Regions from separate parts of the Erwinia billingiae Eb661 genome, predicted to be linked through region 3. Evidence: predicted binding sites of a transcription regulator. Region 3 holds the regulator's gene; each other region holds the start of a gene.
What was found. The regulator Fur, encoded in region 3, represses iron uptake genes when iron is present. The targets are predictions, from matches to a motif close to ATAATAATGAGAACNACTATCAA.

Region 1 (7,315 bases), 780 kb from region 3:
ACACCAGCTCGCACAACGGGTATCGTCTGGCAGCATCGCCAGTTGTTCCGGGGTCAGCACCACCACCTCCTGCTCGCGCATCAGCATCGCGCGGAGCACATCGCTAATCAGCGGATCTGAGAGCAGAGGCGGCACTTCCGCCACAATCAGCAGGCGAGTCTGTTCCGGCAGTGACACCGCAACCTCACCCTGTAAGGCACGCGGACGCCGCAGCGTATACTGCGTTATGCCCATTTGCTGTAATAACCAGTCACGTCTGGAGGACATCTTTATTCCTGTCTGGTCGCCCGATTGCGTCGCTATGCTAGCAAACCCATCGGTTCTGCGCCAACAAAGCCACCCTTCGCACGCCGGCTGACAGCACAAAACAACGGAATGCGGCGGGCAGTGCTGCAACTCTGGCTAATTTGGGTATAATCGCCGCTCTGATTCGTAAGGAGCCACCGATGTCTGCATTTAGCCCGGCCAGTGAAGTGATACTGCGCCACAGTGATGAATTTACTCAACGCCGCGTACTGTTTGCTGGCGATCTGCAGGATGACCTGCCCGCCCAACTGGACACCGTTTTGAGTCGGGTGCATACCCAACAATATCATCACTGGCAGATCCTGAGCCGCACGCTGGAAGACAACGCGCGCTACGGACTGGTGGCGACAGCCGACGACGTTGCAGAGTGCGACACGCTGATCTACTTCTGGCCGAAGAACAAACCGGAAGCGCTGTTCCAGCTGGAAAACCTGCTGTCGCTGCTGCCGGTGGGCACCGATCTGTTCGTGGTCGGCGAAAACCGCAGCGGCGTTCGCAGTGCAGAACAGATGCTGGAGCCGTGGGCAAAAATGAACAAAATCGACAGCGCACGTCGCTGTGGTTTGTATCATGGCAGCCTGGATGTTCAGCCGACCTTTGATGTTGAGCAGTACTGGGACGAATATCCGCTCGGCCCTCTGACCATCAAAACCCTGCCAGGCGTGTTCAGCCGTGACGGTCTGGATGCCGGCAGCAACCTGCTGCTCTCCACGCTGAAACCCCATATGAAAGGCAAAGTGCTGGATATGGGCTGTGGCGCCGGTGTGCTCTCCGCCATGCTCGCCAGCTTCTCGCCGAAAGTTCGCCTGTTTATGACTGATGTAAATGCAGCGGCAATCGAAGCCAGTAAAGCGACGCTGGCAGCGAACGATCTGGAAGGTGAAGTGTTTGCCAGTAACGTCTACTCCGACGTCAACGGGCGTTACGACATGATTATCTCCAACCCGCCGTTCCACGATGGCATGCAAACCAGCCTGGACGCAGCACAGACGCTGATCCGCGGTGCGGTGAAGCACCTGAACATGGGCGGCGAGTTGCGCATCGTGGCCAACGCCTTCCTGCCTTATCCGCAGATTCTGGATGAGACGTTTGGCAGCCATGAAGTGCTGTTACAAAATGGCCGTTTTAAGGTTTACCGTGCCGTGTTGCAGCGCGCGGCGAAAGCCAAGCGTTAATCCGTAAAGCGGCGATTATTTCGCCGCTTTTTGCTTAGCAAGTGCCTGATTCGCCAACCTGGCCGTGATAACGTCGCTTTTTACAGCGTTCATCGGGAAGGTGGCTAAATAACTGTTGACGTAGACTGGAAAATCTCTAGAATGCGCCTCCGTGGTTGCAATACAGTTTACCTGTGTTGATGGTATGCGAAGGTGGCGGAATTGGTAGACGCGCTAGCTTCAGGTGTTAGTGTCCTAACGGACGTGAGGGTTCAAGTCCCTCTCTTCGCACCATAAATCACGTTGTTCATATTACGCAGCATTCGAGCGATGGTGGCGGAATTGGTAGACGCGCTAGCTTCAGGTGTTAGTGTTCTTACGGACGTGAGGGTTCAAGTCCCTCCCTTCGCACCAATGCGGTGATATGAATAAAAAGTTAAGTTCAACAGAATGCGAAGGTGGCGGAATTGGTAGACGCGCTAGCTTCAGGTGTTAGTGTTCTTACGGACGTGAGGGTTCAAGTCCCTCTCTTCGCACCACGTTGAAACTGGCTCACTGCTTTTCCCTGCATCATCTCCCCGATTATCTCTGCACGGCCTTTCTCTGAATCACTTTCTGTTTTCACGCTGCAATCCGATTTTCATCTGTTTGATCCGCTGTTCCTTTGCGACTCACCGTCCCCTGTTCTGTTAAAGCATGCCGAAATTGACGGATATGGCCGCCATGCCGCCCGCCAGTGCCAGGCAGGAAGGTAACAGCAGGTAATGACGCAGACGTTTGTGATAGAGCATCGCCACGGTGGCCAACAGCGCAATCACCATGATCACCCGCCATTCGCTGAATGACAGTTTCATCAGGGCGATAAGCGGCATCACTGCACAGGGCAGCAACACGCCCCAGGCGCTATCCAGTTTTTTTCCGAACATCCAGCTTACCCCCCAAAGTCCACATGCGGTGACCAGTGCTATCAGCATTGTCGTACCCACACCCTTTCAAATGATAATGATTACCAATAGCATATAAGAATATTTATCACTTTGCAGCATAATTTACCGAGCCGCTGTTGAAACTTTGCCCGCGCTGATGACACTCCGAATGTTAAGTGGTAAATTGGCAGCGTTCACTATTAAGAAATTCCAAATAATAACAGAAAGAAACTATTCCACGCGCGAATGTAGTCCGCCAATTTAGGTTAATGGTGCGGGTTTATTCATTGCAGTCACGAGTAGAAAATAATGAAATTACAAAGCTATGATGAATTGCTTAACAGCAAGCATCGGCTGTCGCTGATGCTCTTTCTCTTTTTAAACACAGCAACATCTTTATTTTGTTTATGTAGCACTAAAGGGAAACTGGGACAGGTTCAGTTTTCAATTCCCACGGTTGCCATCGCACTATTTTGTGCGGTGATCATCGCGTGGATGCTTTTAAAGCCGTCAGGGAAATTTCCGATATTAAATCTGGTCGCGGTAATTACCGGTTTGCTGTGGACGTGGCAAATTTACGATAAGTACGAAAGGGTATTTTATTTCGACGGCAGCTTTTTAGTAATCAGTCTGATTAGCGTGTTTTTTATCAGTGCCATCGCGCTGGGCGACCATCTGCTGGCATTTTGCCTGCATACGGCTCCGCCTTCCGTCGCGGTGTTGGTGCTGGACCACGGGCAGAACACGCTGCTGATCCTGTTTACCATTGCGCTGCCGCTGATTGGCTTCACCTTGCACCACCTGATGCAGCGCCGCAGGGACAACTTTACCCTGCGCCTGATGCGTCAGCTGTATGAAGAGAAAGAGACCTACAGCGACCTCAGCATGCTCGATCCGTTGACCGGCCTGTACAATCGCCGTGGGCTGAAAAACCGGCTGGAGAACATCCTCGAGAACCACGCGGGCAGCCACTTCGTACTGCTGCTGGATATCGACAACTTCAAGGCCTACAACGACAACTACGGCCATGCGATGGGCGATCAGGCGTTGGCGCGTGTCTCGGTGGCGATACGGGATGCGGTGCGTTCAAGGGACATTGTGACCCGCTATGGCGGCGAAGAGTTTCTGGTGCTGCTGACCAACGTCAATGAGTCGATTGCCCGTAAGCTGTCGGAGCGCATCCGCCAGTACGTGCTGAATCTGGAGATCCCGCATCTGTTTAATGACCGGGTCGCTACCCACGTCACCATCAGCGCCGGGTTTGCGCCCTTAATCGAAGAAGATTTCGATACGGCGCTGGCCAATGCCGACCGCGCACTTTATCTGGCAAAAGGCCGTGGACGTAATACGATCCTCTCCTTTGAAGACATAACGAAAAGTCCGCTTAACCACCCCGCAGATGCAATGTGATATTTTTAACTGGCCCGGACGCCCGGGCCAATACGTTGAATTAATTTATCGCTCTCCTTAATACAAATCCCAGGCCTGACGGGTTTATTTGGCATAATGACCTGCGCTTTTATTCCCTATTCATTAAGCCGATGAATGAAAAATTGTTGTTAATAAAAAATGGCAATAATGCATTCTTCGGCGGAGGTGATAACAGCAAATAACCCAGCCATTGTTATTCCCTATAATTGGAATTAACTCTACAATGCCGGGAAACGTCCCGGTTATGGAATAAGCTGCTATAAAGCCGTCAATAACGCCTGCCTGTTAATCTACAGCGTAATCCCTGCTGTTATTATGGCCAATGCGATCAAAATTCAGCCAGGTTGCTTATCAATTGCCTTCCAGACCCGGCGCACAATTTGCTGCTTGTTTGTGCGTATGGCCTCAGATAGAATCAAGAACGATTATCATTTGTTTTTGTATTCGGTTTACGCTGGAAATCCCATGGCCACCATCGTCCGTCAGGCAGTTGAGTATGGTTCACATCCGCTGATCTTTTTGCAGAGCAATCGTTCGCTGGCGTCTTCGCTGCGCGCCTTGTTCAGTGAACACCGTGCTTATTTCCTGGATAGCGTGAAGCTGGGGGAAGAAGCGCCCGCCAGCAGCATGACGCTGGACCGCTGGTCGACACCGGAGAATTTCGCCCGCCTTAACGCGCAGTACGGTGACTATATCTACCGTGAGCAGGGCGAGATGGAACGCGAAAACAAGCCGCTGCAGTCGCTCTGGGCGCAGTGGTATTTCGGCCTGGTGCTGCCGCCGATGATGATGGCACTGCTGATTGAAAACCGCCCGCTGGACTGCTCACCCGAGCATTGCCACGTTGAGTTCCATGAAACCGGCCGCCCGGCAACCTTCTGGTTTGACGTGCGCGAAGATGAAGAAGCCCGTTTCCTTAGCCCACAACGTCGTATGGATCGCCTGATCCAACAGCATCTGATCCCGGCGGTGCGCGCCATTGAGCAGCACGGTGATATCAACGGCAAGCTTATCTGGAGCAACACCGGCTTCGCCGTGCACTGGTTCCTCGGTGAACTGGCCCCTCTGCTGGGCAAATCCCTGCACGCCGAACTCGAACACGCCTTCTTCTTCAGCAAAACCCTGCTGGACGGTTCCGACAACCCTTTCTATCGCACCATGCTCCCGCGTGACGGTGAAATGCAGCGACGTACCTGCTGCCAGCGCTATCGCCTGCCGGAAGTTGAGCGCTGCGGAAACTGCACGCTAAGCTAAATTAACGCCTTCCCGTTTACAGTCAGTCTGCTCTGTGGCAACTTTATGCGCTTCGTTATGTGGGAGAAAAGCATGAGCCTGGAGTCTGTACGGCAGTTCTTTGCCGAGCGCGCCCCTGATATTGGCATTATCGAGTTGGCCGAGAGCACGGCAACGGTCGCTCTGGCGGCACGGGCACACCATGTGGAGCCTGGCCAGATTGCCAAAACCCTGTCGCTGAAGGTGAAAGATCGGGTGGTATTAATTGTGACTCGCGGCGATGCCCGCCTGGATAACCGTAAGCTGAAAGCGACGTTGGGTGCCAAAGCGCGCATGCTCAGCACTGATGAAGTGGTGAACTGGACCGGTCATCCGGTCGGCGGCGTCTGCCCGTTCGGACTGGAAACCCCTTTACAGATCCTGTGCGATATCTCGCTGAAGCGTTATGAAGAAGTGCTGCCTGCAGCCGGATCGATTAACAGCGCCGTGCGTATTTCGCCCGAGATGCTGGCGCAACTGACCGACGCCAAATGGGTCGACGTCTGCGAGATCCCTGCCTGACGGCAACAAAAAAGGGCGGCTCTGAGAACCGCCCTTTTCGCTTACTCCCCTAGCGGGACTGCTCGCTCACCTTGCCGGGTGAGGACGATATCTCCACCCCGCGCGTTTCCCTGCCGAAAGCCACCAACACACAGATCAACACCGCCACGGTGCCGGCGACAATCGCCATCGCCAGGCCATAGTTGTTGCCATGCGCTTCCGCTATCGATGATTGCAGCGTGGCATTGACTGAGGCAATCAGGTTACCCAGCTGATAAACGAAGCCTGGCAGCACCGCGCGGGTATTGGCCGGCACCAGCTCGGTCAGGTAGGTTGGCACCACGCCCCATGCGCCCTGGACCATAAACTGCATCAGGAACGCGCCCAGCCCGATCATCACCGAACCGGTTGAGAATGCCCACAGCGGGATCACCGGCAGCGCGAGGCAGGCGGCAATCATCATCGCTTTCTTACGGCCAATTTTCTCTGACAGCGTGCCAAAGAACACGCCACCGAGCATCGCGGCGATGTTGTAGCAGATAGCGATGATGCTGACGGTATGCGGATCGAAGCCGTGCTGTACCTTCAGGAAGGTGGGATAGAGATCCTGCGTGCCATGGCTGAAGAAGTTAAAGCAGGCCATCAGCAGTACCAGATAGACGCACAGCTTCCAGTGGCTGCGCAGCACCGGCATCAGCGCGGTGCTCTCTTTACGTTCCCGTGCCGCCAGCCATACCGGCGATTCAGGGACTTTGAAATAGATAAACGGCAGCAGCAGCACCGGCAACGCGCCGATCAGGAACATGCCGCGCCAGCCGACGGAGGCATAGAACAGGCCGAAGATAATCGACGCCAGCAGATAGCCACAGGGATAACCCGCCTGGAAGATCCCCGACATCAGCCCGCGCGAACGGTCAGGAATGGTTTCCATCGCCAGGGATGAGGCCACGCCCCAGACGCCGCCCATCGCAATACCGTAGATCACCCGGAAGGCGAGGAAGGTGCCGAGGGTCGGGGACCAGGCGGACAGCAATTCGAAAATCGAGAACATCAGGATGTTGACCATCAGAATGGGTCGACGACCAAACCGTTCGGCCAGGCGGCCAAACAGTAGCGCGCCAATCGGTCGCACCGCCAGCGTCAGCATGATCGCCAGCGAGACGTGCGAAATTTCGGTGTGGAAGTTGGTAGCAATATCACTCAACACGAAGACCAGTATAAAAAAGTCGAACGCGTCCAGCGTCCAGCTGGCAAAGCTGGCGAAAGCCACATTGCGCTGGGTCGAAGTCCAGTTGAACATAGGGTTATCCTGTCTTGCTGCGGCCAAGGCCCGGATATCGGGTCAAGAAATGTTAACTATTTGTTTATAGCATGTAAGTAAATAGCGATCTTCGCGTCTTTGTCAGCGCAAGATTCAAGCTGTAAACCGGCGTAACACTTCATTACCCGCCTGATAGTTAGCCGAGGTAAGGTGCTGCCGCGATGTTAATGCTTCGGCGCTAATTGTTTATTTGCTACACTCCCGCCGTGGATTTTTGACCAGGATGTTCAAGGCTTGTCGCTGATTCAGATGCACCGTTCGCCCAACCGCTTTGCGGCCTGGCTGGCGGTGGTGGCCATTTTGCTGCTGTTTATTGCTCCGGTGATTTCCAAATCCCTGGTGAGTGATGCTGCGCGTGATTCGATGATGATGCCGGGAATGGCCATGGATCATGACATGGCGAT
Region 2 (7,315 bases), 2.1 Mb from region 3:
CGCTGACGACTGAAGGGTATGCGGTGGATGCGGCTAAGAATGGCGCTGAAGCCTGTGCTCTGCTGCAAAGCGGCCAGTACAGCCTGATTGTTCTCGATCTTGGGTTGCCGGATCGGGACGGCAGGCAGCTGCTGCGGCAGTGGCGTAAAGAGACTATCGATCTGCCGGTGCTGATCCTCACTGCCCGTGATGCCTTAGAGGATCGGGTTGATGGACTGGATGCCGGTGCCGATGATTATCTGGTTAAACCCTTCGCGCTGGCCGAATTGAAGGCCAGAGTTCGGGCTTTGATTCGCCGTTATCAGGGTCGCAGCGATAACCTGCTGCAACAGGGCGATCTCTCCCTTAACCTGTCTTCTCAGCAAGTTTATATAGACAATCAGCCTGTTGAGCTGACGCCGAAAGAGTTTGCGCTGCTGACGCGTCTATTGATGCGCATCAGTCAGACGGTGCATCGTGAAACGCTGCAACAAGATCTTTATAGCTGGCAGGATGATACCGGCTCTAACACGCTTGAGGTGCATATTCACAACTTGCGCCGCAAGCTGGGCAAAGACCGCATCAAGACGGTGCGTGGCGTAGGATATCGTCTGGAAGAACGCACTTGAACAGTATGCGTCGGCGTTTACTGATTATGCTGGCTCTGATCCTGCTGTCCTGTCAGATGATGAGCGCGGCCTGGCTGTGGCATGAAAGCCGCGAACAGATCAGTTTCCTGGTTAACGAAACGCTCTCTGCTCACGCCCGCAATGAGCGAGTCGAAAATGAAATCCGCGAAGCGATAGCCTCACTGTTACTGCCTTCCGTGGTGATGGTCTGCTTCACGCTGCTACTCTCTTTCTGGGCGATCAGCTGGATCATTCGCCCGTTGAAGTCATTGCAGAACAGCTTGTCTGAACGTTCTGCCGATAATCTCACGCCGCTGCCTACTTTCTCTGACATGGATGAAATTGCTGCAGTGACCCGCGCCCTGAATCAGTTACTGGGCAGGCTCGATCATACCTTGCAGCAAGAGCGGCTTTTCACCGCTGATGCCGCACATGAGCTGCGTACACCGCTTGCCGGATTACGGCTTCACCTTGAACTGCTGGAGCAACAGGGTGTTACCCAGGGTCCGATGTTAGTGAAACGCATCGACCAGCTCATGCATGTCATTGAGCAACTGCTGATGCTGTCCCGTGCAGGTCAGGCTCTGGCCGGTGGCCATTATCAGGTGGTCAGCTGGGAAAGTGTCTTCCAGCCATTGCAGCAGGAAATGGTTGAGATGCTATTGCTGCGTCAGCAGACGCTGGAGGTCTCAGGTGACCTGTCGCTTGAAGCTGAAGGCGATGCCGTTCTGTTGCGATTGATGGTGCGCAATTTGCTGGAGAATGCCTCGAGATACAGCCCGGAAGGCAGCCATATCAGCCTGTTGGCAGAAAGTGAAAACGGCGGCAGCCGTTTCACTGTCAGAGATGAAGGGCCAGGTATTGATCCTGAAGCGGCAGCCGACCTGACAAAAGCGTTTCGCAGGATGGATCAACGTTATGGCGGCAGTGGGTTGGGACTGAATATTGTGCTGCGCATCGCGCAGATCCATCACGGTGAGTTGCGATTAACCAACCGAGAGGATCGAAGTGGGCTCAATGCCACCTGCTGGTTGCCGCAAAATCTGAACTAGACGTGGTGGGGGTCCGTCCCCACCGCCACCATCCTCAGAAATGCGTGTTCAGGCCCATATACCAGGTCCGGCCCGATTCGTTATAGGTGTTCGCCCCTGCGCCATACATATACGCATTGGTCGTGGCATTACCGGTTGTTTGTGCATTCCCTTCCCTGAAATGACGTTTATCCAGCACGTTATCCACGCCAAGAGTGACGCTCACGTATTTGTTCACATCGTAGGTGCCGCTCAAGCCAACGATGGAGTAGGGACTGACCGTCGATTGCTCCGTCCCGCTGACTGACTCTCCCTTGTAGTTATATTTTTTCGGCGTCTGTCGACCGTACCAGGTCAGGGTGCTTTGCAGGGAAAGCGCGTCTGTGGCCTGCCAGGCCAGCGTCGAGTTAAGGGTATATTCCGGGATGATTGATAAGCGGTCGCCTGTCGTTTTGTTTTTGCTTTGCAGCATATACGTCAGATTGTTGTTCCAGCTTACTGATTCAGTCAGCGGCAGGTTAACCGTTCCCTCCAGCCCTTCCACTACCGCTTTGGGCACATTCTCCCACTGGTAGATATCAGTACCGCCTGAAGTTGAGGTGCCACTTGGCTGATAGCCGGCTTCAATTTTATTGCGATAATCATTGCGGAACCAGGTGATCCCGGCCTGATAGCCTTCATGCTTATACTCGATCCCCACTTCCTTGTTAATGCTGGTTTCTGCTTTGAGGTCGTCATTTCCCATCAGATAGCAGGCGCCGGCACTGTCTGCACAGCCTTGCCCACGGCTGTACAGGACGTAATTTGGATTGGTCTGGTAAAGGCTCGGTGCTTTGTAGGCTCGGGCAATGCCCAGCTTCAGGGTGAAGTCATCGTCCAGCGCCTGTGAGAGGTTCAACGAAGGACTCCAGTTATCACCGACAATACTGTGGTGATCAAATCTCAAACCGGGCACCAGCGTGGTACTGTCAGTGAGCTCGATATTGTCTTCAGCAAACAACGAGAATATTTCTGCAGAGGAGTAAGGGCTGCGGTTGCTGCTTCCGATCCCTTCAATGTTACCGCCGGACAGCGCCTGAGTATTGGAAGCCCCGTCTTTCATGCGTTGCTGATTCCATTCGACGCCAAACGTTGCGGTCTGATTGACCAACAGCTCAAAAGGAACGCTGATTTCACTGTGCAACAATACGTCATCCAGCTGGATGGTGGAGAAGCCGCTGTCGGAGAAAATCCCTTCCGTACCGCCTGCCAGCCCTTCGTTCATCCGGCTGTTACGCGTGTTTTCATACTGCGCATAACTGCGGGTGCTGATGCCGTTATCCCACACGCCTGTCCACGTGGTGGCGAAGTCCTGACGGTAGAGACGGTTAGTCTCATTGCCATAGTTGTCCTGCACCAGTGCGCTGGTATTAGTATTTTGCGTGTCTCCGGCGTACAGATTTCCTTGCCGACTGTAGCCTGCACTGAATTCCAGTACCTGGCGTGGCGCAAACTCCCAACGCAATTTGCCGTGGATATCTTTATTTTCCACCCCTTCCCGCCCTGCCGGCACCGTATCAGCATACGTGCCGGTTCTCAGTGACTGATGCCCTTCATTGATAAACTGCGCATCAGCCTGCGTTTTACTGAGGTTGCCATACAGCATAAAGCTGACGGCATCAGAGAGCGGCCCACTGAGTGAGAAGTTGGTGCGTTTGGTCGATCCTTCAGAGCGATGCTCCGGCATATTCAGATAGCTATTCCAGGCACCATGCCACTCATTACTGGCCTGCTTAGTGATAATATTCACCACGCCACCTGCGGCGCCGTTACCATAGCGCGCTGCGGCAGGCCCGCGAATCACCTCAATATGGTCGACCATTTCAGGTGGAACCCAGTTGGTGTCTCCACGCGTATCACGCTCGCCACGCCAGCCTAACCGTACCGAGTTGCGGCTGGAAACGGGCAGACCGTCAATCAGGATAAGCGTGTTTTCTGGACCCATGCCACGAATATCAATCTGACGGTTGTTACCGCGCTGTCCGCTGGTTGAGTTGCCGGTCAGGTTGACGCCTGGCATGGTCCGAATGATTTCAGAGAGATCTCTGGCGGGAGGACGTTTTTTGATTTCATCGGCCGTAATGGTCGAAACGCCTGGGGCCTGAAGCGTCTGCTGCGCGGCCGTCACCATCAGCGTGCCACCATTGGCATCAACGGTGTCTGCCTGAGCCAGCGCGACGCCTCCCAGTCCTGCGAGAATCGTCAGTGATAAGCGTGAAAATCTGGTCATGAAGCCTGTTTCCCTACAAATATGCCCTTCAAAATTACCCGGGCCAAATTGGCAAAAGTGCGGCAACACACTATTGCAAATGAAAATAATTATCAATACGATTATTACAATCATTTCTATTTTTGTCAGAAAGTTCACTCAGTGGTTTGATAATCTATGACGGCTTTAACATCTGTAATCGGAACAGAGGCCTGGTGGCAATCTGTCGCTCAACAAGGCACCCCATTTATCGCCAGGGAAAAGGGAAAAAACGCCTTAGTGACTTTCCTCTGGCGCGATCCTGACGGGGATGAGTTCCACTCGGCGATCCGCAACGTCTGGCTGAACATTATCGGCATAACCGACCATCATCGTGGTGGGCTGCCCCACTCTCTTAAGCGCATTGCTGGAACCGACGTCTGGCAGACCACTCTGTCCCTGAGCCAGGGCTGGCGTGGCAGCTACTCTTTGATGCCTGACACCGCAGATGAGTTGCCCGCAGAACCGCTTTCGATGCTTTCCCTGAGACAGTGGTGGCAGCGGAAATTCCCACTGGCACAACCCGATCGTTATAATCCGCTGGCGGGCTGGCAAAGCGGACGTGGTCATTGGGTGTCTCCGCTGCATATGCCTGCAGCACCAGCGCAACCCGAGTGGCAGACTGAGGATAATCGGCTTGAAACCCTGAACTTGAGCTGGGAGAGCGTGTTACTGGGTAATACCCGAGACGTGGCGATACTGGCCACCGGCGAAGAAAATCCCCTTCATCGTCCACTGGTGATCCTGCTTGACGGGAAATTTTGGCTAATGAGTCAACCTGTTGCAGCGCCATTGGCAACGCTGACACGCAGCGGAGACCTGCCTGAAGCGGTATACATATTTATCGATTCGGTGGATAACTCGCTGAGAGCCGCAGAGCTCCCCTGTAATCCGCTCTTCTGGCAGGCCATTCAACAGGAATTGTTACCCGAACTGCGGCGGAAAATCGCGTTTTCCGGGCAAGCAAAAAATACCGTTGTTGTTGGACAGAGTTTTGGTGGCCTCGCGGCGGTGTATGCGGTGCTGAACTGGCCTGAACGCTTTGGCTGTGCGCTTAGTCAGTCAGGATCTTTTTGGTGGCCACGCCGGGATCACCAACCTGAGCAAGCGACAGGGTTGTTGATACAACAGGTTGTAAAGGGAATTGCCGGAATGCCCGGGCAACGCATTGCACTGGATGCAGGCTGGCATGAGAAAATCATTCTTGATTCGAACCGGCAGTTATATCCCCTGCTGGTCGATGCTGGCCTTGATGTCCGCTTTCGGGAGATTGACGGCGGTCATGATGCCCTCTGCTGGCGCGGAGGGATCACGGACGGACTTAAGTGGTTATGGTCCGACTCAGTGAGCAGCGAAGAGATCCCTAAGTCGCGTTAAAAGATGGTTTGCACTGTAGTAGTCAAGGCGGAAGCTGTCATTCCCCAGCGTATAGACCTGCTGATGCTGAACGGCAGGCGACGCCGCCAGTAAAGGCGCAGACAGCAGTGCCAATTTGCCAGATTGATCGGCGGCGAACATCAATACAGATTGCCCATTGATCCCCGTCACCAGGCTCTCGCCACTGAGTGGGATAATGTCTTTGCGTTGCAACCTCCGTTGCGCCTGAGCCAGTTCAGCGGGCACCGTGGCCAGGGTAAACCCCAATGATTCCAGCAATTGCCCCTGCGCAGAGTCGCGGGTCCAGAGATTAGCGGCCTGACTTTGTGGATTGAACACCAGTGCAGAGACGGGCTGCGGTGGCAATACTATTGCCGCTTTGACGGCAGCGACTCGTCTGGCAAATGACTGAATAGAAGCCTCCGCTTCGGTCTCCTTTCCGGTGGCTTTTGCAAGTTGTCGCTCTGTTTGCTGCCAGCTCTGCTGGTCGTAATTAATCACCAGCGTGGGTGCAATCAGCGAAAGTCGGTCATACAGCGTGACAGCTGAGTCTTTTCCCGTTGCGCTGACCACGATCAAATCTGGCTCCTGCGCGGCGATGGCTTCCAGACTGGCTTCCCCTGTGGGTAACGGTTTTACCCCGCGGGCGCTGGCAATATCGCCCCATTGACGAAAGAACCCCCGATCATCGGCAAGCCGTTTTCCAGGCTGAGTTACCCCGCTGGCAATAACCGGGGCTTCAATCGCCAGTAATGAGCCAGTAAGCGTCACGCTGGTTGAAACAATACGTCGCGGCGGCTGCTTAAGCACAACTTCCCCCTTTGAGGTTGAAAGATGGCGCGGCCAGTCAGGACGGGCATCAGCCTGGGCGAGAAAGGGGATCAAAAGCAGGCTGAACAGTAGCGGGTAACGCGTGAGGAAGGCAGAGGTCATTATCAGGCTCGTTGGCAAAGCGCCGATGTCAAAACATGGCAAATCGAAGGATGGCAAAGATGATAATAATTATCTTTACCATTTAAAAGACTTAATTGCCCGAGCTGCAGACATAAAAAAAGGACACCGGGGTGTCCTTTTGTTGGATTAACGCTTGTAGATGATTTCGACGCCTTCGTCGTCCTCTTCATCCCAGTCGTCATCCCAGTCGTCGTCTTCCACTTCAACAGCAGATTCTGCTTCAGCTTCTTCGAGTTGCTGGCGATGATAGTCATCCCACATGAACTCGACTTTCTCAGGCTGCTTCTGTGCTTCTTCCGCTTCTTTTGGATTGGCGTTGATAAAGGACATCACATCCCAGCACAATGGCGTTACGCCAGTACGGTTGGCAGCAGAGATCAGATAGTATTTATCTGTCCAGCCCAGCGCATCAGCAATCGCTTTAGCACGAGATTCCGCTTCTTCCTGGTCCAGCAGGTCAACTTTGTTGAACACTAACCAGCGCGGTTTGTTGAACAGCTTCTCGCTGTATTTTTCCAACTCACCGAGGATGATGCGGGCATTCTCAATCGGATCGGATTCGTCAATTGGCGCCAGATCGATGGTGTGTAACAGCACACGGCAGCGCTCAAGGTGCTTCAGGAAGCGAATACCCAGACCCGCGCCATCAGATGCCCCTTCGATCAGACCCGGGATATCGGCGATCACAAAGCTCTGTTCAGTGTCCATACGAACCACGCCGAGGCTTGGTACCAGCGTGGTAAACGGATAGTCAGCCACTTTTGGTTTCGCGGCGGACACCGCACGGATAAAGGTTGATTTACCGGCATTCGGCAAGCCAAGCATACCCACGTCAGCCAGCAGCATCAGTTCCAGCTGGATATCACGCACTTCACCCTTGGTCCCCATCGTTTTCTGACGAGGAGAACGGTTTACGGAAGATTTGAAGCGGGAGTTGCCCAGACCATGCCAGCCGCCTTTCGCGACCATCTGGATCTGACCATGCGTCATCATGTCGCCCAGCGTCTCGCCAGTGCCCTGATCGATGATACGGGTGCCGACCGGCACTTTAATAATAA
Region 3 (7,315 bases):
GCCAAACCCAACAGCAAACCGATCTATAACCAAAATACCCGTCTGAAAGAATCTGCCTGGAATCTGGACCTGCTTTACAAAGTGCAGGAGGGCAGGGCGAAAGACACCTTATTCAAGCTGCACTTCACCCGATTCAATAACCATTCCACCCTTCCCAGCTGGGGCGGCGGCTACGGCAATATCTTCCAGGATGAGAAGGATCTGAAGTTTATCGTCACTGCACCCTTCACAATTTTATGACGTGTGTCTTGCAACGAAATGAAGAAAAACGACTTACCTACGGACAAGGATTAAAGGATGAAAAAGTTCAGAGCCAGTCTGATATCGGTTGCGCTGATATCTGCGTTAGCCAGTGGTGGAGCAGCCGCCAACCAGCAGTTAGTCGATCAAATCAGCCAGTTTGGCGTGAAGTACAAAGTGACGGACAATCTTGCCGCCCAGCATGGCGTGGATTGCGCCGGACTGGGCGCTGACTGGGCCTCCTGTAACCGCGCAACCATTAGCTTCACCAATCCGGGCCCCGCCATCGACAGCAAAGACTGGGCAATTTATATGTCTAACGTGCATGAAACGCTGAAGGTCGAAAGCGATCAGTTTCGCATGGTGCATATTGTCGGGGATTTAACCCGCCTGGAGCCGACAGACAAATTCAAAGGCATTGCGGCGGGCGAAACCATCGAGATCCCGATCGTGAATGAATACTGGCAGCTGTTTATTACCGATGTGATGCCGCGTTGGTATGCGACCTCTGGCGATGCCACGCCGAAAATCCTCGTCAGCACGGATACCGAGATACTGACCGATTTTGTGGAGCCTTTTGGCGCTCAGTGGAAGCGCATCGCAGATGATAAGAACCTGTTGATGGATGCCCAGGGCCGCTTTACTAAAAACAGCGATGTCGCCCCGATGGCCGCGTCCACTTTACGTGGGCAAATCCTTCCCACCCCGTTGAAGGTTTCGGTGTTCTCTGATGACGCGGATCTCTCTGCTGGGGTGACGCTGGAACTGGCAAGCCTGTCGGCAGAGAAAGCCGAAGCCATACAGCAGCGTTTTGCGCTGATGGGAATCAAAGCGCAGCCCAATGGATACCCGATTACCACTCGGGTGAGCAAAAAAGCGTTCGATAAAAAGCTGGCCGTTCCGGGGGGATACACGCTGAATATTGGCAAGGACAAGGCTGAAGTGGTGGGTTATGACCAGAGCGGCGTGTTCTATGGTTTACAGTCGATCCTGTCGCTGATCCCGGCCGATGGCAGCCTGAACGTGGCGACGTTAAAGGCCAGCGATGCGCCGCGTTTCCAATACCGTGCGGTGTTCCTTGATGTGGCGCGCAACTTCCACAGCAAAGAGGTGGTACTGCGCTTGCTGGACCAGATGGCGGCGTGGAAACTCAACGTTTTCCATTTCCATCTGACCGACGATGAAGGCTGGCGTATTGAAATTCCAGGCCTGCCGGAGTTAACGGAGATTGGCAGCAAGCGTTGTCACGATCCTGAAGAGAAGCGCTGTTTGCTGCCACAGTTAGGATCGGGACCAAACAGTGATAACAGTGGCAGCGGTCATTTCAGCCGTCAGCAGTATATCGATATTGTGAAGTATGCTGATGCGCGCGGTATTCAGGTCATCCCGGAAATCGATATGCCGGCCCACGCCCGGGCAGCGGTAATCTCGATGGAAGCGCGTTACGATCGCTTGTTCAATGCCGGTAAGGAAAAAGAAGCCAATGAATTCCGCCTGCTCGATCCCAGCGACAATTCCAACACCACCTCCGTGCAGCTTTACGATCGCACCAGCTATCTCAATCCGTGCCTGAGCTCCTCGTTACGCTTTACCGACAAGGTGATAGGTGAAATCCAGGCGATGCATAAAGCTGCCGGACAGCCGCTGAAGACCTGGCATTTCGGCGGAGATGAAGCCAAAAACATTCGCTTAGGATCCGGCTATTCGGATAAGAACACACCCGTTGAAGGCACCGGTTTACTGGACTTAAGCCAGCAAGATAAGCCGTGGGCAAAATCCCAGGTCTGCCAGACGATGATTGAAGAAGGAAAGATTGAAGACCTGGATCATCTGCCGAGCGACTTTGCCCTTAACGTCAGCAAGCAGGTTAAGGCACACGGTATCGGCAAAATGCAGGCCTGGCAGGATGGTATTAAAGACGCTAAAAATGCCAAAGCCTTCGCAACGGACAGGGTTGCGGTCAACTTCTGGGATACGCTGTTTTGGGGCGGTTTTGATTCTGCCAATGACTGGGCAGGCAAAGGTTATGAAGTGATCGTCTCCAATCCGGATTACCTGTATCTCGATTTTCCTGCCGAGGTGAATCCGCTGGAGCGGGGATACTACTGGGGAACGCGCTTTACCGATGAACGGAAAATTTTCCACTTCGCGCCGGATAACTTGCCACAAAACGCCGAGACTTCCGTCGATCGCGACGGCAAACCTTTCACGGCTAAATCTGACAAGCCCTGGCCTGGCGCTCACGGCATCTCCGCTCAACTGTGGAGTGAAACCACCCGTACCGACGCGCAGGTGGAGTACAAGCTTTTCCCGCGCATTTTGTCCGTGGCGGAACGTGCCTGGCACCGCGCAGCCTGGGAGCAGGATTATAAAGCCGGCAAAGAGTATACCGGCGGCAAAACCCGCCTGGTAGACCAGCAGGCTCAGCTGAAGGACTGGCAGCGGTTTGCCAACCTTCTGGGGCAACGTGAATTGGCAAAACTGGATAAAGCCGGCATTGCCTATCGCTTGCCGGTGCCCGGTGGGGTGGTGCAGGACGGTAAGCTGGTGGTCAATACCGAGCTACCGGGCTTAACCGTTGAGTACAGCCTGGACGAGGGGACAACCTGGCAGCAGTGGCAGGCGGATCAACCGCCGGCGGTGGCCGGTAAGGTATTGCTGCGTACGCGCAGTCCTGATGGTCTGCGCGTCAGCCGGACGGAAGCGCTGTAACGGGGCGACAGGCAAAAAAAAACCGGTGAAGGATCACCGGTTTTTTGCTGTTAGTGTAGATTACTTGTCGTGCAGCGTCTCATCTTCACGGCAGTCACCGGTTGAGCAGTGACCGTAAAGGTACAGGCTGTGGTTACTGAGTTTGATGCCGTGGCGCGTGGCGATATCACGCTGGCGAGCTTCGATGTTTTCATCACGGAACTCGATCACCTTGCCACAATCCAGGCAAATCAGATGATCGTGGTGATGCTGCTGAGTCAGTTCGAAAACGGATTTACCACCTTCGAAATTATGACGGGTAACGATCCCGGCATCATCAAATTGGTTAAGAACGCGGTAAACCGTCGCCAGACCAATCTCTTCGCCCATGTCAATCAGACGCTTGTACAAGTCTTCCGCACTGACGTGATGGCCCTCAGGTTCCTGAAGTACTTCCAGAATTTTAAGTCGTGGAAGCGTGACTTTCAGGCCGGCCTTCTTTAATGCGGTGTTATTGTCAGTCATGCGGATATTGTCCTGTTACTTTGCTAGTCACTTTGTGGCTGAAAAGCCCTGAACATCGGTCGTCGCGAAAAGCCAAACGTCTCATTATAGAACTGATATTTCGAAATGAACACCACTGGCGATGCATCTCAATCAAGGGAGGTAAGGAGAAGAGTCGTTACGTCCGTGAGAGCAAGCGGTTGGGCTGACATTTCGCTCTGCCTCATCATAGTCGCTATTAGAGCGAAAGGCGCTGAGAAAGCGGGTGACCGATGGCGATATTTTACAGATTTGCAGATGAAAGTTACAAAAATGTGTCTATTACTTCTATAGGAAAAACCACTGGCCTGATGTGAGATACCTCCCAATCAGGCCGGTCTGATTACGCTTCCAGGATTTCTTTCAGCTGGAGCTCGTCATAAATCTGTTTGACCCACTGCTCGGTGCGCTCACTGGTGAGTTCTGGCTGACGATCTTCGTCAATAGCCAGACCGAGGAAGTGCTTATCATCCGCCAGCCCTTTCGAGGCTTCAAAATGGTAGCCTTCAGTTGGCCAGTGACCGACGATCACCGCGCCTTTAGGCTCGATAATGTCGCGGATGGTGCCCATCGCGTCACAGAAGTACTCAGCGTAATCTTCCTGATCGCCACAACCGAACAGCGCAACGAGCTTGCCGTTGAAATCAATTTCTTCCAACGTCGGGAAGAAATCATCCCAGTCGCACTGCGCTTCGCCGTAGTACCAGGTTGGGATACCGAGCAGCAGAATATCAAAGGCTTCAAGGTCTTCTTTGCTGCTTTTAGCGATATCATGAACTTCAGCCACCTCTTTACCGAGCTGCTTCTGGATCACTTTTGCAATGTTTTCTGTATTGCCCGTATCGCTGCCAAAGAAAATGCCTACGATTGCCATGACTTACTAACCTCTTGAAACGTGTTGATAGGGTAAAGGCTGCTTATTACAGATACCGGCAATGATAGCAGACAGCTACAGGGGGATAAATGAGTAATCCGCCTGCTTTTGTCGCTTTGTGCTTCACCGGGGGGTGCTGAAAGCGCCTGTTCAGCGGTCCTGATCGGCCAACTGCGCCATGACCATTTCTTCAATCAGCTCGCTGCGGCTCATATTACGCTGCTCGGCAAGCTGGTTCAGAGCATCAACCGCGTCACTGTTCATTTTCAGTTCAACGCGCTTCAGCCCGCGCACTTTATCGCGCTTAAGCTGGTTGCGTTTGTTGATACGCAGCTGCTCATCACGCGTCAGCGGATTGGTTTTTGGTCGTCCCGGGCGACGGTCATCTGCGAACAGATCGATCGTGGTGCGGTCCGTGTTTTCTTTTGCCATAGAATCGTGATACTGAAAGGCTGGAGTTCTGATGGTTCAGGCCTGATGTCGGCTGAAATTCGTGCAGCGACAAATTTTTAGCGCGCCATCATACCCCAGCGAAAGTCATGACGACAATGATTTAGCCATCTCAGGATATAATTGTTTTTACAGCGCAAAAAAACGGCGTATTGCGCGCAAAACAGCATCAGGTTTCTCGGCATGGACCCAGTGACCGGCACCGTTGACCACATGCGCACGGGCTTTGGGGAACTGCGCCAGCAGGGCGTCACGATATTCATCGGCCAGGTAGGGCGAACGTTCGCCGCGAATAAACAGCGCGGGATGTTCCCAGGCCGGAACCGGCTGCCAGCCAATAATCCGATCGTAGCACTGCCACAGCACCGGCACGTTAAACCGCCATTCCCCTTGCTGGAAGGATTTCAGCAGAAACTGAATCACGCCTTCTTCTTCTATCGTTTCACGCATCAGCGCTGCGGCATCGCTTCGTTGCGTAATGCCCGCTGCGGTGACCGCCTTCAGCGCCGCAAAAATCGTATCGTGATGGCGGGTCGGATAAGCGACCGGTGCCATATCGATAACCACCAGCTGCTCGATTCGTTCTGGCGCCAGCGCGGTTAACGCCATCGCCACTTTTCCGCCCATCGAATGTCCGATGACCGCGACCCGGTCAATCCCTTCGGCATCCAGCGTTTCCAGTACATCGCGGGCCATCGCCTGATAATCCATCTGGTCATCGCGAGGCGATAAACCGTGGTTTCTCAGGTCGATCTGCACCAGCTGGCGATCGTCCTTTAACCCTCGCGCCAACACGGACAAATTATCAAGGCTGCCAAAAAGGCCGTGGATTAACACCACGGGAACCTCAGGGCGGGCGGATTGTTCAGATAGCAAGCGGGTATTCAATTTCATAACAAAGTTCTTACTGTTGAAACGAGGGGTTAGGGTATCATAGATTCACTTTTTCCTGCCGTGACGGCCAGAAAGCGCCCGCCAATCTTTTTGCGGCATATTCTGACTTTTACTGGTATCAGGGGCTGGCGCTACACCCCGGCAGGATTTAACTTTATAATCCTCGTGTTAGAGCTGGAACGATCCTGTGCGGCTTGTTCAGGCAGCGTACAGACCGGCTCTTATCAGCAATAAATTGTACTGGATCAAGATGAAAACTATTGAAGTCGACGAAGAGCTCTACCGTTATATCGCCAGTCACACTCAGCATATTGGTGAAAGCGCCTCTGACATTTTGCGTCGTATGCTTAAATTTACGGCCGGGCAAAAAGCGCCTGCTACCGCAGCGGTAACGGCATCTACTGCCGTGAGCGTCGCCAAAGACGCGGCGCCAGTGAAGGTGGAATCCCGCCCTCAGGACCGCGTTCGCGCGGTGCGTGAGCTGCTGCTGTCTGACGAATATGCTGAGCAGAAGAAAGCGGTTAACCGTTTTATGCTCATCTTGTCGACTTTATATAATCAGGATCCCAAAGCTTTTGCCGCCGCGACCGAGTCACTGCTTGGCCGCACGCGCGTTTACTTTGCAGGCAATCAGCAGACCCTGGTACAGAATGGCACCCATACCAAGCCGCAACATATTCCCGGCACGCCGTATTGGGTGATCACCAACACCAACACAGGTCGCAAACGCAGCATGGTGGAACACATCATGCAGTCAATGCAGTTCCCTGCGGAACTCGCTGACAAGGTTTGCGGCACCCTCTAACTGATAAAGAAGCGTCAGGGAGAATCGCCAATGGCCAATCACCCCCGTGCAGGGCAACCCGCCCAGCAGAGTGATTTGATTAACGTTGCACAATTAACGTCACAGTATTATGTCCTGCAGCCCGATCTGAGCAACCCGGAACATGCGGTTAAATTCGGGACTTCTGGCCATCGCGGCAGTGCAGGGCGTCAGAGCTTTAACGAGACGCACATTCTGGCTATTGCTCAGGCGATTGCAGAAGAACGCAAAAAGAACGGCATTACCGGTCCTTGCTTCGTCGGCAAAGATACCCATGCGCTCTCCGAACCTGCGATCATTTCCGTACTGGAAGTGCTGGCCGCGAACGGTGTCGATGTGATTGTGCAGCTGGACAATGGCTATACGCCAACGCCTGCGATCTCCAATGCTATTCTGGAGCACAACAAAGCCGGTGGCCTTCAGGCCGATGGCATTGTGATCACGCCTTCGCACAACCCACCGGAAGATGGCGGCATTAAATACAACCCGCCAAACGGTGGCCCGGCTGACACTAACGTCACCAAAGTGGTTGAAGACCGTGCCAATGCTCTGATTAAAGATGGCCTGAAAGGCGTTAAGCGCATCGCGCTGGACAAAGCCTGGGAAAGCGGCCATCTTCAGGAAAAAGACCTGATCCAGCCTTACATTGAAGGCCTGGCGCAGATCGTTAACATTCCTGCTATTCAGAAAGCGGGCCTGAAAATTGGTGTCGATCCGTTAGGCGGTTCAGGGATTGCTTACTGGCAGCGTATTGCCGAGTTCTACAACCTTGATCTGACCATCGTGAACGATTCGGTCGA
Region 4 (7,315 bases), 1.9 Mb from region 3:
TGTGCACAAAACACAACGTTGAGCTGGTTGCCATCGGCAACGGCACCGCGTCCCGTGAAACCGAGCGCTTCTACCTGGATATTCAACAGCAGTATCCGCAGGTCAAGGCGCAGAAAGTGATCGTCAGTGAAGCCGGCGCATCGGTCTATTCCGCCTCTGAACTGGCCGCGCTGGAATTCCCTGACCTCGACGTGTCCATCCGTGGTGCGGTGTCGATTGCCCGCCGCTTGCAGGATCCGCTGTCTGAGCTGGTGAAAATCGACCCGAAATCCATCGGGGTTGGCCAGTATCAGCACGACGTCAGCCAGAGCCAGTTGGCGAAGAAGCTGGATGCGGTGGTCGAAGACTGCGTGAACGGCGTTGGCGTTGATTTGAACACCGCTTCCGTGCCACTGCTGACCCGCGTGGCGGGCCTGAGCAAGATGATGGCGCAGAACATTGTCAGCTGGCGCGACGAGAACGGCCGTTTCCAGGATCGTCAGCAGCTGCTGAAAGTCAGCCGTCTGGGACCGAAAGCCTTTGAGCAGTGCGCGGGCTTCCTGCGCATTAACCAGGGCGATAACCCGCTGGATGCCTCAACGGTTCACCCGGAAGCCTACCCGGTGGTGCAGCGCATTCTGGCCGCCACTCAGCAGGCGTTGAATGACGTGATGGGCAACCCTACCGAGCTGCGCAACCTGCGTGCCGTCGACTTTACCGATGAGAAGTTCGGTGTGCCGACCGTCACCGATATCATCAAAGAACTGGAAAAACCGGGCCGCGATCCGCGTCCTGAGTTTAAAACGGCCCAGTTCGCAGAAGGTATCGAGACCATGAACGATCTGCTGCCCGGCATGGTGCTGGAAGGCGCGGTCACGAACGTCACCGGCTTTGGCGCCTTCGTCGATATCGGCGTGCATCAGGATGGTCTGGTGCATATCTCTTCGCTGTCAGATAAGTTCATCGATGACCCACACAAGGTGGTCAAGGCGGGTGATATCGTTAAGGTGAAGGTGATGGAAGTCGATTTGCAGCGTAAGCGCGTTGCGCTGACTATGCGTCTTGATGAGCAGCCAGGCGAAGGCAACGCTCGCCGTGGCGGCGGCGGCAATGCCGGCCGTGACAACGCGAAACCCGCTCAGGGCAAACCGCGTCCACGGCAGGCGGCTCAGCCCGCAGTCAGCAACAACAGCGCGATGGGTGATGCGCTGGCCGCGGCGTTCGGCAAGAAACGCTAAGCAACACGCGCGGATCTGCCGGTCCGCGCGTCATTTCACCTGTGTTTAGTTTCGCTCCCCTCAAGCTTGTTCTGCATCAATAAGAGCGTGAATCGTTCTCATTATAATTGCCACCGTTGAATATCACGGCGCCTCCCGCCGCCAGGTGGAACTATGCAGATCGTCCCGCAGCAGTACTATAAAATCGTCAGCTTCTCTCCCTCCGTCAGCGCCGCGTTCCGACAGAAACTGCTGGCGCTTGGGCTGTTGCCCGGCGCCCATTTTCAGGTCAAGCGCATTGCCCCGCTGGGCGATCCGGTGCAGATCGAAGTTCGCCGCGTCAGCCTGATGCTGCGGAAAAAAGACCTGGCTTTCCTGCAACTGGAGCCTCAGCGCTGAGGGGACGATGAAGATGAAAACCTGCACCATTGGCCTGATTGGCAACCCGAATTCGGGTAAAACCACCCTGTTTAATCAGTTAACCGGCGCGCGGCAGCGAGTAGGCAACTGGGCTGGGGTGACGGTCGAGCGCAAACAGGGGCAGTTCGCGACGCAACGCTATGCTGTGCAACTGGTCGATCTGCCCGGCACCTATTCCCTCACCACCCTTTCTGCCGACAGCTCACTCGACGAGCAGATTGCCTGTCACTACATGTTAAGCGGCGAAGCCGATCTGGTGATCAACGTGGTCGACGCCAGCAATCTGGCCCGTAACCTATGGCTGACTCAGCAGCTGCAGGCATTGGGCGTGCCCTGCATCATCGCTCTGAATATGCTGGATATCGCCGCCAGCCAGCAGATTGATATCGATATTCCTTCCCTTGAAAAGCAGCTCGGCTGCCCGGTTATTCCGCTTGTTTCCACTCGCGCGCAGGGCATTGAACAGCTTAAGCAGGCAATTGATGACCATTCACGGCGTGCCGGGCAGTTTGCGGTCAGCTATCCCGCCGGGATCCTCGCGCAGGTGGCCACGCTGAGTGACGCGATGCACGGCGAGCGATCGCCGGTACAACGCCGATGGCTGGCGTTACAGCTGCTTGAGGGCGATATCTACAGCCGCTCCCAGGCCAGCGACGCCGCAGCCTTGCTGCAAACGTTCCCTGACCTGGCGGAAGCGCCGCTGAAGATTGCGGCAGCCCGCTATCAGGCCATTGATGCGGTGTGTGACGCGGTGACCGTGCCGCATCGGGCAACCGCGCACCGGCTTTCAACCCGGCTCGACAGCCTGGTTCTCAACCGCTGGCTCGGCCTGCCGATTTTCTTTGGCGTGATGTACCTGATGTTCTTCTTTGCCATCAACCTTGGCGGCGCGCTGCAACCGCTGTTTGAGATCGGATCGGCGGCGATATTTATTCACGGCACGCAGTGGCTTGGGGCCATGGCGCACTTCCCGCTGCCGCTCACGTTGTTCCTGGCACAGGGCATTGGCGGCGGTATCAATACCGTGATGCCGCTGGTGCCGCAAATCGGCCTGATGTATCTGTTCCTCTCGCTGATGGAAGACTCCGGCTATATGGCGCGCGCGGCGTTTGTGATGGATCGTCTGATGCAGGCGCTGGGTCTGCCCGGCAAATCCTTCGTGCCATTGATTGTCGGTTTTGGCTGCAATGTGCCGTCGGTGATGGGCGCCCGCACGCTGGATGCGCCGCGCGAGCGCCTGATGACCGTGCTGATGGCACCGTTTATGTCCTGCGGTGCCAGGCTGGCGATCTTCGCCGTATTTGCTGCCGCCTTCTTCGGCAAAAGCGGCTCGCTGGTGGTGTTCAGTCTTTATCTGTTGGGCATTGTCGCTGCCATTGTGACCGGGCTGCTGTTGAAAAAAACCTTACTGCGTGGGGAAGCGTCGCCGTTTGTGATGGAGCTGCCGACCTGGCACGTGCCCCATCTGAAAAGTCTGCTGCTGCAAACCTGGCAGCGGCTGCAAAGTTTTGTGCTGCGGGCCGGCAAAGTCATCGTGGTGGTTAGCGTGCTGATTGGTGCGCTGAACAGTTTCTCGTTCAGTGGTCAGCCGGTGGACAGCATCAACGATTCGGCGCTGGCTACTGTCAGCCGCACCCTGACGCCACTGCTGTCGCCGATGGGTGTGCAGCCGGATAACTGGCAGGCCACGGTCGGCCTGGTAACCGGCGCGATGGCGAAAGAAGTGGTGGTCGGGACGCTGAACACGCTGTACACCGCTGAAGCCCTGCACGAGCAGCCGTTTGACGCTGCCAGCTTCAGCCTGACCAGTGAGCTGAAAGACGCGCTGACAGAAACCTGGGACGGGGTTAAAGAGACCTTCAGCCTGAGCGTGCTGCTGAATCCGGTTGAAGCCAGTAAGGGCGACGGCGAAATGGCGACCGGCGCGATGGGGGTGATGCACAGCAAATTCGGCAGTGCCGCCGCCGCTTACAGCTATCTGATCTTCGTGCTGCTTTACGTGCCCTGTGTGTCCGTGATGGGTGCCATTGCGCGGGAAAGCAGTCGCCGCTGGATGTTTTTCTCGATTGGCTGGGGGCTGAATCTGGCTTACTCGCTGGCAACCGCGTTTTATCAGTTGGCCACCTTTAGCGATCATCCTCAATCCAGCAGCCTGATTTTACTGGCCGTTGCCGCTTTCAATCTGCTGCTGTGGCTGCGGCTGAAAACCCTGACCTTACCGCCGGAACGTCTGTCATTGAGCGTCGTCAGCCACTCACCGTGTGCGGGCTGTACCAAAAGTGGGCGCTGCCACTGATTTCCCTGACGAGACGCTGAGCGTCTGGCCGTTGAAGTTGCGATTCTGCTTCAACGGTCTACAGTGAAAACTATCGTGCTGTGGATAAATGCGGCGGCTCACTGCATCTCAATGGATAACATTACTCCCTTACTCGACAAAATTTACGACGGCACCTTTCCCCTCGTCTGCAGGGAAAAGTTGGCGGATGCTATTCTGCGCACCCGCAACGAACTGAATCATCAGCGTAAAGCGCATTGGGATGAAAAAGACGTGGTGCTGATCACCTACGCCGATCAGTTCCGCGAGGCCGATACGCCCACGCTGCGCACCCTCTCACGCTTCTATCAGCAACATTTGCAGTCCAGCTTTACGTTGGTTCACCTGCTGCCCTTTTTCCCTTATTCATCGGATGATGGCTTTTCGGTGATTGATTACCATCAGGTCAACGGGATTTGCGGGGACTGGTCAGATATCGCCGAACTGCACGGCCAGACGCGATTGATGTTTGATTTTGTCTGCAACCATATGTCCGCCCACAGCGGATGGTTCAGGCATTTTCTGGCGCAGGATCCGGGCTGGGATGATTTCTTTATCAGCATGCCACCGTCCACCGATTTGAGTGCGGTCACGCGTCCAAGAACCTCGCCCTTACTGACGCCGTTTCAGATGGCGGACGGTCAAACCCGCTTTATCTGGACCACCTTCAGCGCCGACCAGATCGATCTCAATTTTGCCAATCCTGAAGTGCTGCTGAGCATGGTCAACGTGCTGTTGGATTATCTGGCAAAAGGGGCCGATTATGTCCGGCTGGATGCCGTTGGCTATATGTGGAAAACGCCCGGAACCTCCTGCATCCATCTGGAAAAGACCCACCTGCTGGTCAAACTGTTTCGCGCCATCGCCAATGCCGTGGCGCCAGGCACGGTGATCATCACCGAAACCAACGTGCCGCACAAAGACAACATCAGCTATTTGGGCAACGGCCAGGATGAAGCGCAGATGGTGTATCAGTTTTCACTGCCGCCGCTGGTGCTACACGCCATTCACAACGGATCGGCACGCGCACTGAAACAGTGGGCAGCCTCACTTGATGGCTCTGGCGGCACGACGACCTGGTTTAATTTCCTCGCGTCCCACGATGGCATCGGCCTGAATCCGCTCCGGGGCATTTTGCCGGAAACCGAAATCGTCTCGCTGGTCAGGGATTTGGCGATGGAAGGGGCGTTGGTTTCGTATAAAAACAATCCGGATGGCAGCACCAGCCCTTACGAAATCAACGTCACGTATATGGATGCCCTGAACAAAAAAGACGATGACGACAGCACCCGGCTGCAACGATTTATGTTGGCCCACGCCCTGTTGCTGGCGTTTCCTGGCGTGCCTGCGCTCTATATCCAGAGCATACTGGGCTCGCGCAACGATATGGATGGGGTGAAAGCCGCCGGACATAACCGGGCGATTAACCGGCAGAAGTACAGCCTCAGCCAGATTGAAGCGGAATTAAGCGATACCCATTCGCTGCGATATCGGGTTTATCACGCACTCGCCAGCCTGGTGCAACTCAGAACCCGGCAAACCGCCTTTCATCCGGATAATCCCATGCAGGTACTGGAAGGTGATAACGCGCTGTTCGTTATGTATCGCTGGTCCGAGAAAGATCATCAGACGTTGCTGTGCATATATAACCTCAGCAACCGGGAGATCGCATATACGCTGCCGGACGCCCGACGCTATCGCGATATTATTACCGACAGGATTTTCGACGGTGAGAAACCACTGACGTTAACGCCGCTCTCTTATATGTGGCTGAAGAGCTGATGGGAATGCGGAAATAACAACAGGCAGGGAAACCCTGCCTGTTGAGAGAAATTCAGACCCCTGTTAAACCGTGCTACAGCGGCCTTTAACACCTGAAATTACTTATACACGTCGGCAGCAGCACTGAATTTACCGTGCTCACGTCCGGCGATCACCAGATAGTATTTCCCACCTTTTTCATCCGCTTTTTGAGACAGATCTTTTTTAGCATCCATCGGAGAAGTCGCTTCCGCGGTAGTGGTCACAGTACCAATTTTTTCGAGATTCATTGTTTTAACTTCTTCTTTGGTCACTTCTTTAGCCGCCATGGCCGTAAAAGAAACCGAGCCTACCAGCAGGCTAATCGCAACAGTTTTAAAGATTTTCATCAAAGACACTCCTGTATAGTTGTTAGGAATAAGCAATCGCTTGATGAGAATTCAGGGAGGGAAAAATGAGCCAACTCCCTGACAGCTCAGAGGTAATCAGTAAGCGATCCTGCTTACAGAGGTAATTATTACCCGTAATAAATAATTCGCCAGTTTTTGGCCAAAGTTTATGCGCTATTTTTCGAGCCGAAATCAATCAGTTGCTGGCAGAAAACCTCAGGATGGGAAATAAACGGCGCGTGCGCGGCTTTTTCCACAATCGTGGACTGGCTGGCAGGCCACGCGGCATCGAGCAACGGCACAATTTTACGCGGCACCAATCCATCCAGCGCGCCATAGATACGTAACAGCGGTACCGTCAGCGCTTTCATCTCTTCACGCAGGTCGACCGTGCGTAATATCTCCAGTCCGGCATCCAGCACGGCACTGTCGGGAGCCGGCAGATCCAGCACCACGCTTTTCAGCAAGCGGGCATCCTGCCTGGCGCTTTCGGTGCCCAGCGTTTGCAAGGCAAGGAAACGCTCGACGGTGCGCTGAAAGTTTTCACTGAGCTGCTGCTGGAAACCCGCCAGCGTCTCAGGTTTGATGCCCGGCCAGCCATCTGCGGCAGAAAACGCCGGCGAGGAGGCGACGGTGATCAATCCGCTGACGCGTTCAGGATGCAATAAGGCCAGCTTGCTGGCGACCAGCCCGCCTAAAGACCAGCCCAGCCACAGCGCTTTTTCCGGCGCCTGCGGCAACAGGGTGGCGACCATCTGCTCAACGCTCATTGGCGAAAAATCCCGGCTGCGACCGTAGCCTGGCAGGTCGACCAGGTGCAGACAAAAATGCGGACTCAGTCGCTCAACCACGTTTTGCCAGACATCGGCATTCAGCCCCCATCCGTGCAGCATCACAAGATTGCGATCGCCGGTGCCGATTGTCTGCCAGTAAAGCTGTGTCATCCGTTATTGTCCTGTTTTTGCCATGGAGGCCGCTATGCTACCAATGCCCACCACATGTTGGCTATGCCAGATGCCGCTGACGTTTGCCCATCACGGCATTTGCAGCGTTTGTCTGCGCCACCTTCCGCCGTTGCCCACCTGCTGTCCGCGCTGTGGCCTGCCGTCTGCCAGTGCCAGAAAGGAATGCGGCGCCTGCCTGCTGAAACCCCCTTACTGGCACCAGATGATTATGGTCAGCGACTGGCGACCACCGCTCAGTGACTGGGTGAAGCGGTTAAAATTTTACCAGGC

Region 1: the regulator Fur is predicted to act here: its motif matches at 4,227-4,249, upstream of fhuF (siderophore-iron reductase FhuF).
Region 2: the regulator Fur is predicted to act here: its motif matches at 3,988-4,010, upstream of fes (enterochelin esterase).
Region 4: the regulator Fur is predicted to act here: its motif matches at 1,303-1,325, upstream of feoA (ferrous iron transporter A).

What each region holds. Positions count from the first base shown of each region.
Region 1 is NC_014306.1:666,712-674,026, reverse strand. Features, by position in the region: gene EBC_RS04470 (DNA polymerase III subunit psi) at 1-267, opposite strand, end outside; gene rsmC (16S rRNA (guanine(1207)-N(2))-methyltransferase RsmC) at 447-1,481, shown strand; tRNA gene EBC_RS04460 (tRNA-Leu) at 1,668-1,754, shown strand; tRNA gene EBC_RS04455 (tRNA-Leu) at 1,788-1,874, shown strand; tRNA gene EBC_RS04450 (tRNA-Leu) at 1,913-1,999, shown strand; gene EBC_RS04445 (DUF1435 domain-containing protein) at 2,150-2,434, opposite strand; gene EBC_RS04440 (GGDEF domain-containing protein) at 2,696-3,796, shown strand; gene fhuF (siderophore-iron reductase FhuF) at 4,283-5,071, shown strand; gene EBC_RS04430 (YbaK/EbsC family protein) at 5,144-5,611, shown strand; gene EBC_RS04425 (MFS transporter) at 5,661-6,890, opposite strand; gene EBC_RS04420 (DUF2946 domain-containing protein) at 7,161-7,315, shown strand, end outside.
Region 2 is NC_014306.1:4,482,158-4,489,472, forward strand. Features, by position in the region: gene pmrA (two-component system response regulator PmrA) at 1-608, shown strand, start outside; gene pmrB (two-component system sensor histidine kinase PmrB) at 605-1,660, shown strand; gene EBC_RS21785 (TonB-dependent siderophore receptor) at 1,695-3,908, opposite strand; gene fes (enterochelin esterase) at 4,065-5,303, shown strand; gene fepB (Fe2+-enterobactin ABC transporter substrate-binding protein) at 5,268-6,236, opposite strand; gene cgtA (Obg family GTPase CgtA) at 6,384-7,315, opposite strand, start outside.
Region 3 is NC_014306.1:1,447,602-1,454,916, forward strand. Features, by position in the region: gene chiP (chitoporin ChiP) at 1-240, shown strand, start outside; gene EBC_RS08090 (beta-N-acetylhexosaminidase) at 298-2,952, shown strand; gene fur (ferric iron uptake transcriptional regulator) at 3,013-3,456, opposite strand; gene fldA (flavodoxin FldA) at 3,818-4,348, opposite strand; gene ybfE (LexA regulated protein) at 4,499-4,780, opposite strand; gene ybfF (esterase) at 4,928-5,692, opposite strand; gene seqA (replication initiation negative regulator SeqA) at 5,943-6,497, shown strand; gene pgm (phosphoglucomutase (alpha-D-glucose-1,6-bisphosphate-dependent)) at 6,528-7,315, shown strand, end outside.
Region 4 is NC_014306.1:4,662,172-4,669,486, forward strand. Features, by position in the region: gene EBC_RS22720 (Tex family protein) at 1-1,217, shown strand, start outside; gene feoA (ferrous iron transporter A) at 1,371-1,595, shown strand; gene feoB (Fe(2+) transporter permease subunit FeoB) at 1,609-3,912, shown strand; gene EBC_RS22735 (sugar phosphorylase) at 4,024-5,712, shown strand; gene EBC_RS22740 (YdgH/BhsA/McbA family protein) at 5,811-6,080, opposite strand; gene bioH (pimeloyl-ACP methyl ester esterase BioH) at 6,248-7,024, opposite strand; gene gntX (DNA utilization protein GntX) at 7,059-7,315, shown strand, end outside.